Regions from separate parts of the Priestia sp. ABM2_011 genome, predicted to be linked through region 2. Evidence: riboswitches for the same ligand, from Rfam matches in the RefSeq annotation. Region 2 holds a riboswitch; the other holds the start of a gene.

Region 1 (6,864 bases), 410 kb from region 2:
TTGCTAAGAACCTTGGTGCTTTTCCATCTTTCGCTAAGTTCCACAGCATACGCGTAGAAGCATACATACCTGAGTTACCAGCAGATAAAACAGCTGTTAAAATAACGGCATTAATCGCTGATGCTGCAAACGCCAGACCTGCTCGTTCGAATATTAAAGTAAACGGACTTACTCTCACGTCATCACTTGCTAATGAATTCGCTGTGTATGGAATAAGCATTCCAATAACAAAAATAGCTAAAATATAAAATAACAAGATGCGCCAGAAGACTTGTTTAACTGCGCGAGGAACCGTTTTTTCCGGATCTTCACTTTCTCCAGCTGCGACTCCAAGCAACTCTGTTCCTTGGAATGAAAAACCAGCTGCCATAAATATACCTAGTACAGTGAAGAATCCACCGTGAATCGGTCCATCACCAAGCGTGAAGTTTTTGAAACCTGGTGCTTCATTGTTAAAGATACCAAAAATCATCATAATACCAATAACTAAAAAGATAATAACCGTTACTACTTTAATTAACGAAAACCAAAATTCAGATTCACCAAATCCTTTTACAGAAAGGTAGTTAAGCCCAAACATAATTAATAAAAACAGGGCACTCCATAAAATAGAAGAAGAGTTCGGGAACCAAAATTTCATAATAAGGGCTCCAGCGGATAATTCAGCTGCAATCGTAATAGCCCAGTTATACCAGTAGTTCCAGCCGAGAGCGAAACCAAAGGATGGATCTACAAAACGAGACGCATACGTACTAAATGAACCAGCTTCAGGCATATAAGCTGCGAGCTCTGCTAGGCTGGTCATCAAAAAGTAAACCATTACGCCAATAATAGCGTAAGCTAAAAGCGCTCCCCCAGGTCCTGCTGTGTGAATTGCTCCACCACTTGCTAGGAATAAGCCGGTTCCGATGGCTCCTCCTAATGAAATCATCGTTAAGTGGCGAGATTTCAACCCACGTTTTAATTCTTGCTGCTCTTGCATAGATAAATACTCCTTTCGAATGTACGGAAAGAGACGGGATAACATAAAAAAAGCCCGCAGTATATGTGCGCGCTTTTAAATCTGAAAACCGCGTCAACCTTCCGTGAAGATAGCTCTTCACATCACTCGCATGATGTGACAGTTCTGTTCCTGTTCGGAGACAGCCCCAGCTTAAATCAACCGAGAAGTGATTTAAACTTCGGCAATTTTTCCTTTCAAGCAACATCCTCAATGTTCTCTGCATTTCCGTTACTTTACTATTAAAAACTGCGACCTCTACCTCATCGATTAGGATGAGGGTTTTTTATATTCAATTGACATAAAAGAAGTATAACAAATACTAAAACGATTGTCATTATAAAAAATAGATTCAGAAAATAGAAACATCTTTGAAATCTCTCGAATCTATTTTGTTACGTATGGTATAATAAACATTGTCTTTATACTACATAAATATCCAAACGTACCACAGGGGGAGCCGCCGTGCTGAGAGTGAACGAAATGTTCAGACCCTTAGAACCTGTTAGTTAACGCTAGCGTAGGAATGTGGGAATAGTAGCATATAGTTGCTTACTCCTGTGTAAACCGTTTGATATGAATGATTCAAAAACAGGAGTGAGAAACGTGAATAAAGCATTACCTTTACAGGCTAAAATTGAAATAGCTATTTTTGCAGCATTGGCACTTCTACTTGACCTTTTGCCTTCCATTAAGATTGCAACGGCTGTAAGTATTTCGTTCTCCATGGTGCCCATTTTTATTATGTGCTTTCGCTGGGGAGTAAAAGGCGGGGCTCTATCTGGTCTATTATGGGGGCTTTTGCAGTTAGCGACAGGAACGGCTTATATTTTAACAGCGCTACAAACATTTATTGAATATATTGTGGCTTTTGCTTTTATAGGTTTTGGAGGTATTTTTTCACAATCTATTAAAACAAATTTAGCTACCAATAACAGATCAAAAGCTTTTGTTTTGATTGTTTTATCCCTTATTATCGGAAGCTTCGCACGTTATTTCTGGCACTTTATTGCTGGTATTATTTTCTGGGGATCGTACGCACCAAAAGGTATGTCCGCTCTGTGGTATTCTTTTTCAATGAACGGTGTTTCAATGGTAGGGTCACTAATAGCCTGCTTAGTCATTCTTTCATTGTTAATTCCATCGGCATCAAGAATGATTGTAACTAAATCACATTCATCATAAGAAAAAAGACTAAATCTACCAAGATTTAGTCTTTTTTTTCATTTGTCACCTTTGTTTACACAAAAGTGTGTCAGGTTTGATAACATAGTTAGTGAAATATTCAAAAAACTGTTTTATGATAGTCAACATATTCAAACGAGATAAGGGATTGATAGCATGCTACAGAAATGGATCACGAGCATAGGTTTAGATATTGGAACAAGCACAACAAAACTGATTGTAAGCAAGCTGTTAATAGCAAATCAACAAAATCAGTTTACGCTGCCAGGCTGTCAAATTATTGATCGTCGCGTAACGTATGCAAGTTCTATCTATACCACACCTATGGTAAACGAGGTTGAAATCGATGTTCAACGATTAACGGTACTACTAGAACAAGAGTACAAGAATGCAGAAATCTCCTTAGATCAAGTGGAGGCGGGCGCTGTGATCATCACAGGAGAAACTGCTAGAAAGCAAAATGCAGAGAGTATCGTTCACTATCTAGCCGAACATGCTGGAGATTTCGTTGTTGCAACAGCCGGTGCTGATTTGGAAGGAATATTGGCGGCAAAAGGATCAGGAGCAATCCAACATTCCGCTGAAACAAATGCAGTAATTGCCAATATTGATGTAGGAGGAGGCACTGCTAACATCGCCTTATGTCAAAATGGAAAAGTGATAGAAACATTTACCCTGCATGTAGGCGGGAGATTAATTCGGCTGAATTCAGACGGTTTTGTAACCTACATTTCACCTTATTTAACTGAATTTTTAAAAAATAATTCTTTAATACTGCGAGAAGGTGAAAAAGCAACATTTGAAAAACTCTCGTCTATCTGTCAATTACTAGCTGAAGAAACCGTGAATTATGTAAAAGCGCTGAAGCAAAATTCCACGCTGCTCGTTTCTCCTCATACAAGATCTTCTATCCAACCAGAAACAATCATGATTTCAGGAGGAGTAGGGGCAATGATGGAGAAGCAGAAGCCAAAAACAGTGAGGAAAGTCGCTGTACATGGAGACATTGGTCCTCTGCTAGCGTATCAGTTTCAATCCATACACGTATCTCAAGCCGCTGAAACAACGCGCGCTACTGTCATTGGGGCCGGCATGCAAAATACAGAAGTTAGCGGATCAACCGTATACATTAAATCAAAGCGGCTGCCGCTAAAAAATATTCCGATTATAGAGATACCCGTACAGCAAGAGGAGGAGTGGAATCCGCAGCTGTTTCAAGAAAGAGCTCGAACGGCATGCATGCAGGCTTCAACTGTTTTCAGCGCAGAAGATCCTCCCGTTGCTATTGCTTTATCTCATTTCCCTTACTGCAGCTATATAATGCTGCAAGAATTAGCAAAAGTAATAAGCGCTGAATTTGGTGCTTGTTTTAAAGGAGCTAAGTGCCTCGTTGTTTTATGCGAGCAGGATATTGCTAAAGCTTTAGGACAAGCACTAGCCAAACAGGAGAAAGAATTAGAAATTATTTGTTTAGATCAAATTGACTTTACCCACGGAGATTATATCGATCTAGGGTTACCCGTAGCTGGAGAGGCAATCTCTGTTTCGATTAAAACACTCGCTTTTTCATCATAATCAACTGAACATACAAGGAGGAAAAGATGTTTAAAACTACCCGGTTGTTAGGAGAAACATTTTCATTTTATAGCTTGAAAGAAATTATGGCCAAAGCAAACGAAGAACGTTCTGGAGATCAGCTCGCACGAGTTAGCGCTGAGTCAATGAAAGAACGAATGGCAGCCAAACAAGTGCTAGCTGATATCACACTTGCTGATATTCGAAATTACCCGCTGCTAAGCGCAGATGAAGACAACGTCTCGGCATTAATCGAAAGTCAGGTTGATTCATCGGTTTACGACATTATTAAAAATTGGACAGTAGGGGAGTTAAGAGAATACATCTTATCTGATGAGCATACCGGAGAAGACCTTCTTGCGCTTAGCAAAGGATTAAACAGCGAAATGATTGCGGCAGCTACTAAAATTATGTCCAATTTAGATTTAATTCAAGGAGCTGCCAAGATAGAAGTGCAAACTACTTGTCAAACGACTATCGGTCAAAAAGGCGTATTGGCTTCAAGAGCCCAGCCTAATCATCCTTCAGATAACTTAAAAGGAATGAGAGCATCTCTCTACGAAGCGTTAAGCTATGGAATTGGAGATGCGGTTATCGGAATTAACCCTGTTATTGATACAACGGATAATATCTACGCGCTTTTAAATGAAACAAAAAATATAATCAACGAATGGTCGATTCCTACTCAAAACTGTGTATTATCACATGTGACGAGCCAAATGAGAGCAATCGAAAAAGGAGCAGCTGCTGACTTGATTTTCCAAAGTTTAGCAGGCACAGAAGCCGGTAATGATTCATTTGGGATTTCACTGTCTATGCTCGATGAAGCGACAGCGTTAATTCATGAAAAAGGGACAGCAAAAGGTCCGAACCGCTGGTATTTTGAAACAGGACAAGGTTCTGAACTGTCAGCAGAAGCCCACTATAATATTGATCAAGTAACGCTCGAAGCTAGATGCTATGGCTTAGCTCGCCACTACAAGCCTTTCTTAGTTAACACGGTTGTTGGATTTATTGGACCTGAATATTTATATAACAGCAAACAAGTCCTGCGAGCTGGGTTAGAAGATCACTTTATGGGCAAAATGCACGGCTTGCCTATGGGAGTAGACGTATGTTACACCAATCACATGGATGCTGATCAAAACGATATGGATAATTTAAGTATGCTTCTAGGAACAGCTGGGGTGAACTTTGTAATAGGAGTGCCCATGGCTGATGACTGCATGCTAAACTATCAGTCTCTTAGTTATCATGATATCGCAACCGTGCGCAATGTACTCGGCCGTACCCCAACTCCGTTATTTCAAAAATGGCTTGAAGATCAGCGTATTATGGAAAACGGACGCTTCACATCAAGAGCTGGAGACCCAACTATTTTTATGAATTTGATTTAAGGAAGGTGCTTACTATGATACCAAAGTCAAATCGCGATCCGCTTGAAACACTGAAACGATTTACCCCTGCCCGCATAGGTGTTGGCCGTACGGGAACAAGGCCGCTAACAAAAGACGTTTTATCTTTTCGCACAGATCATGCCGCAGCCGTAGACTCTGTATACGGCTCAGTTTCAGAAGATATTCTATCTGAGTTTAACCTTTTTTCTGTGAATACACGCGCGGAGTCAAAAGAACATTATTTAAAACGGCCGGATCAAGGGAGGTTATTAGCAGATGGCGCTAAGAAAGAGATTTTAAAAAACTGCGTGCCACAGCCTGATGTACAAGTAGTGGTATCAGATGGACTGAGCGCTAAGGCAATTGAAGAAAACATGAGCGACGTGCATCCTGCTTTAATTGATTCACTGGAGTCATATGGACTTCGTATCGGGACTTCGTTTTTTGTAAAAGGAGGACGAGTTGCATGTATGGATGAAATTGGTGAAATCATAAAGCCAAAAGCACTTGTGCTATTGATTGGAGAGCGACCTGGGCTGGTCAGTGCTGAATCCATGAGTGCTTACATGTGCTATGAACCTAGCAAAGGCAAAAAAGAGTCTGATCGTATGGTTATTTCTAATATTCATAAAAGAGGAACGCCTCCTATTGAGGCAGCCGCACATATCGGTACCATGATTGACAAAATGATTAAGCAGCAAACAAGCGGTGTACATCTTATTGTCTAAACATCAAAAGGAGGAGAACGTATGGCGTTACAAAAACAATTAAAACCTATTCATTTATGGGCTATTTCAGTTGGTATGGTTATTTCAGGACAATACTTTGGGTGGAACTACGGGTTTGAACAAGGCGGGATTATCGGGCTTGCAATTGCAACCTTAATTGTAACGGTGTTTTACACAACGTTTATGTTCAGCTATGCAGAGCTTTCAACATCTATCCCGCAAGCTGGTGGACCTTCAGCTTATGCAAGAAGAGCACTTGGACCTTTTGGCGGATATATCGCCGGAATTGCATGCTTGCTTGAATTTATTTTTGCTCCTCCTGCTATTGCGGTATCAACAGGAGCATACCTGCACTTTCTTGTCCCAGCCGTTAACCCTGTATATGCAACGGTAGGTGCCTTTATTTTCTTTGTTTTACTAAATTTAATCGGGGTAAAAGAAGTAGCGGTGATTGAGCTTACAGCTACCATTGTTGCACTAATTGGTTTATCTATTTTTTATGTAGCTGGTTTGCCTCATGTACAAACATCAAATATTTTCAACGCTCATTCATTTATTAACGGGCCAACAGGGGTACTAGCGGCTATTCCATTCGCTGTTTGGTTCTATCTTGCAATAGAAGGCGGAGCAATGGCAGCGGAAGAAGTGGAAAACCCTAAGAAAAACATTCCTAAAGGATTTATTGGAGCGATTATTACTCTTGCAACCGCAACGTTGTTTACGCTATTTGTAACAGCAGGACTTGGCGGAGGAAGCGGGAAGCTAGCCGATTATCCACTTCCGCAGGCACTGTCTTCTGTATATGGAAACGGCATTTCAACCGTTGTTGCTATTATCGGGCTATTCGGATTGATTGCTAGTTTAAATGGAATCATCATGGGATTTTCAAGACAAACCTATGCGCTTGCACGAGATGGTTACTTCCCTAAATTTCTTGCTAAAACGAATAAAAAAGGAGTTCCTGTCGGCGGTTTGTTGA
Region 2 (6,864 bases):
AACCACAATGATAATAAAACAGATAAATAACAACGGCATCATGTATTTATTAGCACGCTCTATGCCTTTTTGTACGCCTTTTGAAATAACAAACACTGTAATTAATAAAAACAGCGCCTGTGCACCTAATACCACATAAGGTTGGCTAATGACGGCATTGAACAACGGACCGTACTCTTTTCCGCTTAGCATACCGGTTACGCTCATAATCGTATATAAAATCACCCAGCCGCCAACGACGCTGTAAAAGGAAAGCAAAACGACACAGCTGAGTACTCCCAGCCTGCCAATCCATACCCAAGCGGACTTTGGAGCAATTGCTTTATAAGCACTAATCGCTTCTTTTCCCGTATGTCTTCCAATGATAAATTCTGCCAACAGAAGCGGCAATCCAATAAAAATTGTAAATAAAATAAACAACGCAAAAAATGCTCCACCGCCACTGGTTCCGGTTACGTATGGAAATTTCCATATCGCTCCTAGACCAATTGCTGCCCCAGCAGATGCTAAAATAAAACCGAGGCGTGAAGACCACTGATTTCCTTTACTCATATAATGTTACTCTCTCCTCTTCTAAACTCAAAACTCATCTGATTAGTACTGTACCATAAATGCAGAAGAAAATCATTCCCGTTTTACTTTTTTCTATAAAACGATATCTATATAGAATAGAAAAAATGAAGAAGCAGCTGCCTCTTCATTTTGAGTTTGATGTTTCTATTCAAAAATTATTCTCTGTACGATGATTCGTCTCCACGGTAGGCTTCTTGATTTGATATTTCTTCAATATGCATATGCCCTTCTCTCTCTAAACGAAGAACTGTACGCTCTGCATCTTCATAACTCTCGCACGTCACTTGTTTATATTCCATATCGTCTTTATCTGTGTAAGCCACTAAATATGTTTCCATTTTAACTCCTCCTATATAAACTATATGTAACGTATGTTGCCTTTTTCGTTTATTTCTAAACATATAGGCTCCAAACATAAAGCCTAGCATACTATAATAGCGGAACTTCAATTTAAAAAGTTGAATTTTTCATTATGCACCGATGCAACATGGAGGTTACGCTTATGACATTTATTTTATCATTCGTACCAATTGTTGTTCCTTTTGGTATTTTAATTAGCTTAATTGCTTTTACAGCTGCTTTTTTACAATCAAAAGAGCATCATAAAAAGCTCTAGCTTACAAAAGCTAGAGCTTCTTTTTAAAAACGTCTATAGCGTTTAATCAGTCCCACAATAATAGCAATTGCTAATAAAACAATCGAGATGATAACAGTAATGACAATTGGCTGATTTCCACTTTGTTTCACCGCAATGGCAATATAAGCCCAAATAAAAACAAGCGGATAAACAGCGTCTCGGTTTTTTAATGTAAACATAATGCCCAGCGCAGCCCCTACCAGCAGCATAATAATCGTCCATGCTAACTCATTTAGGCCAAGTAAGTGCTGTATTCCATTTGCTTGAAATACGACAAATACATTAACAATAGTCGCAACAGAAATCCATCCAAGATAAAGCGAAATCGGCAGACGCATAAACCATGTCGTCATCCGAGAATGCTGAATAATGGAATATACAATCATTAATGTGCCTAAAATAAAGAGCATAACTAAAAGGGATAACTTATAGTAATCGTTTTGGAAAATAAAGATCCACGCACTATTTAACAAACAGTTTAGAAAAAACCAAATGCCGATACGTGCATATATTTCCTTTTGATCTTCTCTTGCAAAAAATTGGCGTATAACCCAAATGGTTAATAACAAATAAATAACGCCCCAGATAGCAAAGGCATAACCGGCTGGTGTAAACAACGTAGGAACTTGCGCAGAAGCCTCTGCCGTTGTTTTGCCTCCTATTGGAATCGCATTTGCTAAATAATTCACAAGAAGTGTAATAGCCAAGCCTACTGTATTTAATACAGCATACAAACGAAATTTTGCCATTTTGTTCTCTCCTTTCTTCTATTTATATGGGAATGTTTCGGAGACGAAAACGGCTCTTCCCTTCATTAATACCTCTTCTTCCCTAAAAATATGCATTTTTAAACAAAAATGATTAAAAATAGCTTCAAGAAGCTACCTCTTTAAGAGATAAAAACCGTTAGGGAACAATTTTCCGTAACGCTTTCTATTTTTCAGAATATATGGTAAGTTAAACATAGACTAATAGGAAGTCCACTAGGGGTGCCGACCGGCTGAGACAAGTTTTCTTGATCCCTTTGAACCTGATCTGGCTCATACCAGCGTAGGAAAGTGGCAATGTTCAGTTTTGTACTGTCCTTTGCCACTCCGTTTATAAACGGAGTGTTTTTTATTTCCTTTATGTGCTTGTTTGTGACTTCCTCATAATTAAAGGAGGATTTTGATGTCATTTTCATCTCAATTAAGACAAGAAGCAAACTATATTTACGAAGCCATTTTTAACCACCCTTTTATTAAAGGAATTGCTGAAGGAGACGTGCCAAAAGAAGCGCTTATTCACTACGTTTCTCAAGACTACGAATACTTAACAGCATTTGTCCGCATTTACGGCGCTGCTTTAACAAAATGCCGTACGCGTACCGAAATGGAAGCCTTTAATGCCGGCATTTCTACGGTATTACATAGTGAAGTACACCCTCATAATAATTTTTGTGAAGTAGCAGGCGTACGCTATGAAGACCTCCACACTGAGGCTCTTTCACCAACGGCCAGCCACTACATTAACCATATGACAAGCGTTGCGCATACAGGCAGCTTAGCGGAAATCATTGCCGTGCTTCTTCCATGTCCGTGGACGTACGTTGAAATTGGCCAGCGCATTACAGAACAAGTAAATCCATCTCCTTCTCATCCTTTTTATGAATGGATTCAGTTTTATAATAATGAAGAAATGAATGGCACAACACAATGGTTTTGTAACAAACTTGATGAACTCACCGAGCAAGCGACTGAAGAAGAACGTAATCGTATGAAAGATCACTTTATCAAAAGCTGTGAGCTGGAGTATTTATTTTGGGAAATGGCGTATACACAAGAAAAATGGCCGCTTTCTCAGCTTTCACTTTCAAAATAACGAAAAAGCCTCCTATCAGGAGGCTTTTTATTTCAATAATTTTTTAATCATTTTCAAGTTTTGTTTCTCTGAAGGATAGCGGAATGACAAATCAAACTTGGTTGTTTGAGACAGCATGCTTTTAAAATGAGAAAATGTCTGAAAGCTGTCTTTTCCATGATATTGGCCCGTACCGCTTTCTCCAACTCCGCCAAAGGGTAAATATGGCGTAGCGATATGCATAAGCGTATCATTTATACAGCCTCCTCCAAATGAAAGACGCTCCGTTATGACGTTTTGTACATTTGCACTTTCCGTAAACAAGTAAAGAGCTAACGGCTTAGCTTTTTCTTGAACTTTATGAATAACTTCGTCTAACGTTTCGTATTCAATCATAGGAAGAATAGGCCCAAAAATTTCTTCTTGCATAACGTCTGATGTCCAGCTTACTTCACTTAACACCGTAGGTTCTATTGTGAGCGTACTTTTATTATACCCGCCTCCAACTATAGCGTTTCCGTCTTTTAAAAACTCAACTAGCCGAATAAAATGGCGCTCACTGACAATACGGCCGTAGCGCTCACTTTCAAGCGGATTACTACCGTAAAATTGATAAATCGCTTCGCGAAGTTTCTCCACTAGCTGCGCTTTTACCTTTTTATGCACGAGCAAATAATCGGGAGCAACGCACGTTTGGCCTGCATTCATTCCTTTGCCAAACATAATTCGCTTCGCTGCAAAATCTAGGTTTGCATCTTCATGTACAATGCACGGACTTTTTCCTCCTAGCTCCAGCGTGACGGGAATAAGCTGCTTCCCTGCTTCTTGCATAATAATTTTCCCTACATTTACACTTCCCGTAAAGAAAATATAATCGAGGGGCTGTTTTAAAAGCAGGCTCGTCGTGTCTACAGCGCCTTCAATCACGGTCACAAATGCTGGATCAAAAGCCTCAGCTAGTAATTCTTGTATAACCCGAGATACGCTAGGCGTTAATTCAGAAGGCTTTATAATCGCCGTGTTTCCAGCGGCAATCGCTCCTACTAAAGGAGACAGCGCTAATTGAAACGGATAGTTCCACGGAGCAATAATTAACGCGACTCCATACGGTTCAGGAACAATTTTCCCTTTAGAGCCCACGTGTGTTAAAGCGGTTTTTACTTTTTTAGGCTTCATCCATTTTGCTAAATGCTTAAGCGTAAACCGAATTTCCTCTAGTAAAATCCCAATTTCCGACGTGTACGCCTCTACTTCGGATTTATTCAAGTCTTGCTTTAAAGCATCCATAATTCTCTGCTCGTTTTGTTTGACTGCGTCTCTGAGCTTATTCAGCGCTTGAATGCGGCTGCTGATGCTCTTTGTCTTTTGTGCATAGAAATACTGCTTTTGTGTAGAGACAATATGTTCAATGACCGTTTCATCTGTGATATAGAATTGCTCGTGGTTCATCTCTTTCATCTCCCTATAAACATTCAGCTTCAACTGTAGCAAGCAAGCTTTTTAATAGCTCAACTGCCTCGTTTAAAGCTAATGAATAATATCTCTGCGTTCCTTTTTGCTCAATTTGCACAAGCTTTTGATCACGTAAAATTTTTAAATGATGAGAAATTGCCGGTCGTGATAAAGTAGACTCGTTTGCAATTTCATTAACGGTTAAAGGCTCTTTTTCCGCGAGCAGCAAAATAATATCTTGTCTTGCTGAATCACTTAGAGCCTGAAAAATAGGAATGCTGGCACGAAATAACTCCACTGCTTTTTCACTCATAAATATTCTCCTTTATTTAATTTCTTGTGTTCTGCGGACAACGGATGAAAGCCACTTTCTTGGTACAAAGCGCGGGATGAAGGTGGCGAGACGAAACTGTACTCCTGGTACGATAACCGTCTGACCTTTCATAAATTTTTTATAGCCCGCTTTAGCAACTGCTTCTACATCCATTGCACCGCTTTGAAAAAGCTTGGAATTGCTCAGCTGGGCCCGATCGCTAAAACCCGTTTTAGTTGGACCCGGGCATAGAGCACTTACCGTTACATTGGTACCTCTTAATTCATTTTCAAGGGCCTCTGTGAAAGATAATACGTACGCTTTCGTTGCGTAATACACTGTCATAAGCGGACCCGGCATAAATGCAGCAACGGACGCAATGTTTAAAATTTTCCCGTGATTTCTTTTGACCATATCGGGTAAAAATAATTTTGTTAAATGAGTTAATGCTCGGATATTTAAGTCAATCATGTTTAACTCTTCATCTAAAGCTGTTTCAATAAATTTACCGTATAGTCCAAAACCTGCATTGTTCACTAAATAATCAACGTGCATTTCTTTATTTTTAAGTTCTTCATACAGTGACTGTATCTCTTCTTCTCTTGATAAATCCTTTACAACCGTTATCACGTCAATATTATAAGTAGATTTTAAATTCTCTCTAATCGCTGTTAGTTTATCAGCACTTCTGGCAACTAAAATTAAAGAATGGCCATCCTTTGCGAATTGATAAGCTAACTCTTTACCTATTCCTCCGGACGCACCGGTGATGAGCGCATAATGCTGTGACATAGTGTTCACTCCTTATGTTTATATGTTCAAGAACTTAAACATTTAAACTTATCTTATAGGATTCATTTTTTCCCGTCAACTGTTTTCTATACTCTCCTTTTCTTTTATGTTTTCCATTTTTGCCATTTGCGCATTTCTGTACATTTTTTTACAAAATATGCGTTTTCTTTACATAGAAGGCTAATGTCGTCTAGTTTTGACAACCTTTGTCACCTAGCAGGAAAACAAGTGAAGATATGGTGAATACAACATACAACAAATAATCCATTACATAGTTGGATGAAAATAGATAAGGGAGGAAATAAAAAATGATGGAGACGTATACAATTAAAAAAGTAAGTGATCAATTAGAGGTAGAAAAGAAAACGTTAAAACAATGGGAAAAATTATTGGGCAGCTATTTAACAATTGAACGAGTAGATGGGGCCCGTGTCTATACAGAGGAACAAATTGAATTATTTAATGATATTAAACAGCTGTTTGATGAACAATGTACGTTAGATGAAGTCAAAGAATATGTTCAGCTGCTGATAAAGGAACAAGAAGAGCAGGAGCATTTAGTGATGGAATCAGAGGCAGCGGTTTCAAAAGAAGAAGAACCAGCAAAGTTGAAAACTGCTAAAAAAGAAAACGTCATCGATTTTCAAGAACACTCCAATAAACAGATGAAGCAAGAAAAGAAAAAAGCTGCTGAAAAGCAGGAAAGCATTTCAGAGAATAAGCAAGAGAAGACCCCTCCTATACCTGAAGCACGATTAGCTACTGAAGAAGAAAAGCAGGCTATTTCTGCTTCTATTGAAGAACCAAAACCAAACGACCTTGTCGTGAATGAAAAAGAGCTGCTTCAAGGGGAACTAGTAGAAGCTGTTCGCCGCTATGAAGATGTGTTTGAAGTACTTGATACGTTTAAAGCTGATTTGTTAAAAGAAATGCGAGAAGGAATGCGAAATGAAGTTCGGGAAGAAATTGTCGGAGAAGTAAAAAAAGAGCTTGAAAAAAGTGCTACTCAAACTGTAGAAATGGTGGAGTCGGTCGGGGCATATATCTCTGAGTCTTCAGAACGCAGCGCAAGAGATGTAGAAAATATGTCTAAAAAAATTATCCGTTCTAACGAAAAATCGTTTGATGAAGTCACTTCTTTGATTGAAGATTATTCAACAATTGCGGAAGAAAAAACAGAGGATATGCGTCTGTTCATGAAAGATGTCATGGAGAATGCGGATGAATCCTCTAAAGAAATGCAGTATTTATTAGACCG

The links. Region 2 has a riboswitch for thiamine pyrophosphate ahead of tenA (thiaminase II). Riboswitches for the same ligand answer to the same signal wherever they lie in the genome.
Region 1: it holds a riboswitch for thiamine pyrophosphate, as region 2 does, so the genes downstream of both, thiT (energy-coupled thiamine transporter ThiT) here and tenA (thiaminase II) in region 2, are expected to answer to the same signal.

Annotation. Positions count from the first base shown of each region.
Region 1 is NZ_JBSWUB010000001.1:2,794,618-2,801,481, forward strand. It holds gene ACXAE4_RS15130 (amino acid permease) at 1-982, opposite strand, end outside; lysine riboswitch at 1,085-1,269, opposite strand; TPP riboswitch at 1,444-1,544, shown strand; gene thiT (energy-coupled thiamine transporter ThiT) at 1,577-2,185, shown strand; gene ACXAE4_RS15140 (ethanolamine ammonia-lyase reactivating factor EutA) at 2,342-3,760, shown strand; gene ACXAE4_RS15145 (ethanolamine ammonia-lyase subunit EutB) at 3,787-5,157, shown strand; gene eutC (ethanolamine ammonia-lyase subunit EutC) at 5,172-5,885, shown strand; gene eat (ethanolamine permease) at 5,907-6,864, shown strand, end outside.
Region 2 is NZ_JBSWUB010000001.1:3,204,526-3,211,389, forward strand. It holds gene ACXAE4_RS17250 (sodium-dependent transporter) at 1-552, opposite strand, end outside; gene ACXAE4_RS17255 (hypothetical protein) at 729-911, opposite strand; gene ACXAE4_RS17260 (TspO/MBR family protein) at 1,213-1,959, opposite strand; TPP riboswitch at 2,186-2,284, shown strand; gene tenA (thiaminase II) at 2,381-3,070, shown strand; gene ACXAE4_RS17270 (aldehyde dehydrogenase) at 3,098-4,498, opposite strand; gene ACXAE4_RS17275 (ArsR/SmtB family transcription factor) at 4,512-4,814, opposite strand; gene ACXAE4_RS17280 (SDR family NAD(P)-dependent oxidoreductase) at 4,827-5,606, opposite strand; gene ACXAE4_RS17285 (helix-turn-helix domain-containing protein) at 5,915-6,864, shown strand, end outside.